DNA from 2 places in the Fictibacillus sp. b24 genome. Region 1 is predicted to be linked to the other one. Evidence: predicted binding sites of a transcription regulator. Region 1 holds the regulator's gene; the other holds the start of a gene.
The links. The regulator LexA, encoded in region 1, represses DNA repair genes until DNA is damaged. The targets are predictions, from matches to a motif close to CGAACATATGTTCG.
Positions count from the first base shown of each region.

Region 1 (3,213 bases):
AGGTCGACCTCACCAAGGGAATTATGTGGCAACCCCTTAGAAAAGCTGCCAATTTTAGTTGGATACAATTGTTCGTCACCATTACATGGATGTTTAGTGAGAGGAAGTTTCATTTGGGAAGCCGCTGCCTCAAGACGAACTTGAAATGCTTTCTTATTGCGCTCCGTTGTATTTAAAGGACCGATTAAACAGTTTTTTTTATTATCAGACCTGTCGTTTTTTGTCATCTAATCACCTATTTATTTTATTTTATTTTGATACTAGGAATAAATCCTACTTTCTTCGATGTTAATATCTTTTTTTAATCTATTCTTTAGCCCCCTAATCTCTTACATCAATTGTTTCATTATATTCATTTTTTTTATATGAGAATAGGTTGTTCACCAATGCGATTTACCCAAATTACTCTTGTTAGACCGTGTACCTTAAGCAGGCGGAAGAAAAAGCCTATTCATATTTCGTGAAGGAAATCGGAAGAGAATGAAGGAAAATGAAAATATACTTAAATTGATTTTTTTTATAAAAAAACAAGCCGTTCATTTGTATTTACAGCTTGTCTAATCGCAAATATTCAAACTTAATGAATACTTCTATATACGCTTCACTTTAAAGGTGATCTTATTTGTTTAGATTTGTATTTTAATCCAATTTTCAACAATGGAATAATTTTTATCAAGTCAATAATCTTAGATATTTTTGATCCTATTGATTTTCAATTGAAAAGTGATTAATGAAATAACCCCTGACATATTTGTTGTCAGGGGATTATTGTTTATGCATTATAAGTATGAAAATGTTCCATTAAATTGGCATAATCGAAACGATTTGCTGGATACGAACAAAAAAAGTGGAGTCGTTACCAGCACTTAAAGCAATGTGATCGGGTTGTACTTCGACTAGTACACCTCTTATCGTATCTTTAGTTGTTTCTACAACTAGATCTTTACCTACTACGGATCGCAGGCGATTCACAACGAAGGGATCTACTAATGTCATATATTGAGTGTTACCATTTTGGTTTCTTGATTGTTCATAAGGATTATAGTACATGATTCATTCCTCCTATATGGGTATCCGTACACCTTATTCATACAGATGGCGAGTGGTGAGAGGAACTAACGATGATGCCATAAAAAAAGAGAAGCAGCTTAACATGAAGCTGCTTCTCTTTATGTTTAATTTTAATTAGTGAATACTTCTATATACTCCGATTACTTTACCTAGTATCGTACAGCTTTGCAGTATAATCGGCTCCATCGAGGAATTCTCTGGCTGCAGACGAATGTGATTACTTTCTTTAAAGAACCGTTTTACCGTTGCTTCGTCTTCATCAGTCATAGCTACGATGATATCTCCGTTATTGGCAGTAGGCTGTTGTTTTACAACAACTAAGTCCTTATTAAAAATACCTGCTTCAATCATACTGTCTCCGACTACAGACAGCATAAACACATTCTCGTCACCTACAACATGTTCAGGCAATGGAAAATATTCTTCTACGTTCTCGATCGCACTTATTGGAAGCCCCGCTGTTACTTTACCGATTACAGGGATAGAGACTGAACGAACGGAAGGAATATTGTCTTCAAGGCCTAATACTTCAATCGCTCTAGGTTTTGTTGGATCTCTGCGAATAAGCCCTTTTTTTTCAAGTCTAGCTAAATGTCCGTGAACTGTAGAGCTTGAAGCAAGACCTACCGCTTCCCCAATTTCTCGAACGGAAGGGGGATATCCTTTTTGTGAAACTTCCTCTTTTATGAAAGCCAGGATATCCAATTGTCGTCTGGATAACTTAGTCATTTTAAGCACCTCACCGAATTTTTTATCTATAAAAAGTATAGCATGGGGAATAAAGAGATACAAACATAAGTTCGAAAAATTAGTTGACACCGAACAAACGTTCCAGTTATTATAATATCATAAGATGCGAACAAACGTTTGTCGGAAGGGGATATCACAATGAAACAAGGGACAATGCATGTTATTGTATTTTTAGGGTTGTTAGGTGGTATATTTTTTACGTTATCAAATCTTGCATCACAAGAAGCTCAATATATTGAAGTAACCATACAAGAGGGAGATTCACTTTGGAGTCTTTCCGAAGAATATAACGCCAAACACCATTATTCCAACTGGGAGTTTATACAATGGGTCGAAAAGAAGAACAGCGTAAATGCGTCAGCTGTATTTCCAGGGCAGAAAGTAATCATACCAGTAAATAAATAGACAAAGCGGGTTTTGGGCAAATGAAAGCTATTATATACTGTAGAGTAAGTACTGAAAAAGAAGAACAACTCACATCTATTGAAAGACAGGAAGCTGAATTAAAAAAGTTAGCAAAACAATTTGGTTTTGAAGTAATAGCATGTTTTAGTGAGAGGGCAAGCGGATATTCGCTTGATCGCGAAGAATTATTAAACGTGCTTGATTTGGCAAGAGACGGTGAAATTAACTGCCTCCTCATTCAAGATGATACTCGGCTAGGAAGAGGAAAGGCAAAGATGGCTATTCTCCATCAGTTAATGAAATACAATATTAAAGTTTATACACTGTCCAATAACGGAGAATACACGTTGACTGAAGCAGATGAAATGGTGCTGGAGATCGTCTCCACTGTGGAAGAGTATCAACGTAAGCTTCACAATATGAAAATAAGGCGCGGCATGAGAAAAGCGGTTAAAGATGGTTATAAACCGCAGAGGAATTTAAGTAACAACACAAGTGGCGGGCGAGACAAAAAAGAAGTGCCAATTTCTGAAATTGTTCGCTTAAAGAACATGAAACTGACTTTTCATGACATAGCATTAACGCTAAAAGGATTAGGTTTCAATGTATCAAAAGCCACCGTACATAGAAGATACAAAGAACACATGGAAAATACAGATAACTAGAAATTCCTTTCATACTGCTGTAGGATAGAATGAAGAATGCTGCAAAAGGAGTTTTTAAATCATGTTATCAAAAGATAAAATGCAAAGAATAAATGAACTGTCTAGAAAGTCAAAACAAACGGAATTGACATCAGCAGAAAAAGCAGAACAAAAAAAGTTAAGAGAAGAGTATTTACAAGTCTTCCGCAAGTCTTTCGTTCAAGATCTGCACGGTATGACTTTTGTAGACCCTAACGGTGATGATGTAACACCTGAAAAATTAAAAAGAAGTAAAGATAATAAAAAGAACCTTAAACAATAATATAGAATGCCTATTTACTTA
Region 1 is NZ_JAUCES010000005.1:2,028,574-2,031,786, reverse strand. Features, by position in the region: gene QUF49_RS10470 (vanadium-dependent haloperoxidase) at 1-227, opposite strand, end outside; gene QUF49_RS10465 (YuzF family protein) at 802-1,050, opposite strand; gene lexA (transcriptional repressor LexA) at 1,186-1,800, opposite strand; gene yneA (cell division suppressor protein YneA) at 1,960-2,226, shown strand; gene QUF49_RS10450 (YneB family resolvase-like protein) at 2,247-2,891, shown strand; gene QUF49_RS10445 (DUF896 domain-containing protein) at 2,953-3,192, shown strand.

Region 2 (3,213 bases), 400 kb from region 1:
TGGTCTTCAGAACGCACCTGAGGGAATGCTTGTGGCACTTTTTTTGATTCATCAAAAGATGAACAGAATAAAAGCGTTCGTTATTGCAACGTTAACAGGTGCTGTTGAAATCGTCACCGCGATGCTTGGCTATCTTTTAACTTCGTATGTGGAGAACCTTGTGCCATATGGTCTTTCTTTTGCAGCCGGTGCTATGCTCTTTATCGTATACAAAGAGCTCATACCTGAAAGCCATGGAGACGGCCACGCGCGTTCTGCTACATTATCATTTATTGCGGGGCTATTGATCATGATCTACTTAACACAGATTTTCGGATGATAATAAAAGGCTGTTAAAAGACCTTTTTAAAATGGCGTAATTAAAAACTGGCCCTGCATCGGACCAGTTTTTTTATGCGTAATCAATATTCATAATTTCCGTGACTTTTAGGATATGCATCTTATCGGCCTCATCCATCACACGTAATTCCTTTTTGAATTCATCTACGTAATGAACCTGCCCCTTAAGCTCAGCACTTCTTCCTTTTTCAAAATACGTAAACTTTAATGTTTGATTCTCCTCCATCGCGACACAGATTGTCTCATTAAATTCTTCGTACTTTTGTTCATCTAGTTCGGGTTTTCGCTCGTAATCCAGACCGTCCTGATGTTCTCTTAACATTTTCACGTGTTCCGGCAGCATCATCGCCGTCCACTTAATAGTGCCTCTGTCACGAATCACTGTTCGCCCTCCTCCCTATGCCTTATGTCCGCCTAAAAGCCGGCTTCTGTATAAAGCTGTTCCTCCTTTTGTATAGGAAACAGCCCGCAAAAGAGAGTTGGAGCCGTGTTTTTGCCGAATATCGTCCATCACATAGCCAATTTTTCTTTTTTGTGGATGATCTAAAGAAAATAAAGTAAGCTGTGTTTCTGTATCTTCAGAGACGTTGGAAAGAGCGATTGAAATCTTGCGCACCGTCTCTCCCTGATAAAAAGTCCGAAGCAAATCCAGACAAACTTCATAGAGCTCCATCGTAATATTAGTTGGCTGATCGATTGATTTGGAACGGTGGAAGCCTCCTCCTCCTTCATCTTTGCTGTATCCTAATCCAAAGCTGATGGTCCTTCCTGCTTTTCTTGCCCGTCTAGCACGTCTTGCCACCTCTTCACACATCTCTAAAATGACATGTTTAATCTCGTTTAAATCTGTGTAATCTCGCAGTAAGATCTGGCTCTTTCCATAGCTGATCTGTCCTTGAAGAATAGGAGCTCCGATCTCAGACAGATCCACTCCCCATGCATGATAGTAGAGCTGATTTCCCATAACCCCAAACTTTTTCTCTAAAAGCTCCAGCGGATAGTGTGCCAGATCACCTACTTTTACAATCCCCATTCTGTTCAGCGTACGTTCCACCCGCGATCCGATACCCCACATCTGACTTAAAGGAGCTAGAGGCCATAGCTTCGTTTCTACATCTTCGTATCGCCATTCGGCTACGCCTTTTTTCTTTGCCTCTAGATCTAGACAAAGCTTTGACATGAGCATATTTGGACCGATTCCGATTGCACACGGTAATCCAAACTCTCGCCAGATGTCGCGGCGGATTCTTTCTGCGAGTTCTTGTGCGGTTCCCCATAATTTTTCTGTTCCATCGGCTTGAAGAAAACTTTCATCTACGCTGTATGTGTGTATGGACTCAGGCGGAACATAACGGTGCAGCAGTTTCGTGATCTCCATCGATCTCTCTAGAAAAAAAGCCATCTGTGCGTTTACGATGATGATGTCTTTATTTTTGGGGATTTCAAAAAGCCTGCTTCCTGTTCGGATACCAAAATCGGCTTTTAATCGCGGAGAAGCAGCAAGCACGACACTGCCTTGCCGTTCTGTATCCCCTACTACTGCCAAATGACACGTCAGCGGATTTAATCCTAAGCGCACAGCAGCACAGCTCGCATAAAAACTTTTCATATCCATACATAAGATGGTGCGCTTTGGCATTTCATCATAGTTCATTTGTCACAACTCCTTCGCCTTTTACGAACATCTGTTCCTTATATGTATACCCATTTTAACCGAATGTATGTTCTTATAACAATGGTAATTTTTTCAGCAAATTTTGCAGATTGACGTTTTTTACTCAAAAGTCTAGGATTTATAAGGAAAGACAGGTGGAAAAATGGACCGCTCTTTGTTAAGAAAAATGATTGTAAAAGCGTTGAAAGATTACTTATGGGAAGAAGAAGATTGCATATTAACAGATACTGAATGGAATGAGCTTGAGGAGAAGATCCTGGGGCAGATGAGCGAAGTGGATCAGAAAGAGGCTGTTTATACTATCATTCAAGACGTTGTTTATGAATTTTTTACAAATAAATAAACAGGTTCTGTATGAAAACAGAACCTGTGCTAAGTTAGGAGATTGAATCTGAGATCAATGTGGAGTTTCGGGTAGCAACCTCGAGTTTTAAGCTTCAATCCACATATTTTGGCCTTCAATCCACTAGTGCTCTTGATTCTCTTAATATGATGCTATACTTCCCACTCAATTAGTTAACATAATATAATTATAGTCGTCTACTTTTGACGAAACGATTTTCCGCCTAATGTTTCGATCAATTTTGGCATCACTTGGTACATTGTGCTCCCGACATTCATCCACCAAGGCAGATTAATCTCACGTACAGGACGTTCCAACGCCTTTACGATTTTTTCGGAAACATGGGAAGGCTGGAGCATCATTTTTTGAACATTTTTTACGTAATTTCCTGACTGGTCCGCAAGCGTAAAGAAATCTGTCGCTATTGGTCCCGGATTGATGGTTGTCACGTAGACCCCCTTATGAGCAACTTCGAGGCGCAACCCGTTTGAGAAACCTAGAACAGCATGTTTAGTAGCTGCATACACGCTTGATTTCGGTGTTGAGATCTTGCCGGCTTGTGAAGCGATATTCACGATGTGTCCGCTCCCTCTTTGAAGCATATGAGGTAGAAGTGCTCTCGTACACGCCATTAAACCGAGAACGTTCGTTGAAAACATACCCTCAATATTCTTCCAAGGTGACTCGGCAAATTCTTCGAAGATACCGTAGCCAGCGTTATTCACTAAAATATGTATGTGTGGATGTTCTTTTAAAATCTCCGAGAACACCTCATCCACGGTTTCTTGGTTTGACACATCCAGTATGTAGTATGGTGCCGTGATATTGGTTTCTTTTAAGATCGTTTCCTGTACTG
Region 2 is NZ_JAUCES010000005.1:1,629,813-1,633,025, reverse strand. Features, by position in the region: gene QUF49_RS08390 (ZIP family metal transporter) at 1-319, shown strand, start outside; gene QUF49_RS08385 (YolD-like family protein) at 392-721, opposite strand; gene QUF49_RS08380 (DNA polymerase thumb domain-containing protein) at 737-1,993, opposite strand; gene QUF49_RS08375 (YqzH family protein) at 2,157-2,357, shown strand; gene QUF49_RS08370 (SDR family NAD(P)-dependent oxidoreductase) at 2,555-3,213, opposite strand, start outside.
Region 2: the regulator LexA is predicted to act here: its motif matches at 2,054-2,067, upstream of QUF49_RS08380 (DNA polymerase thumb domain-containing protein).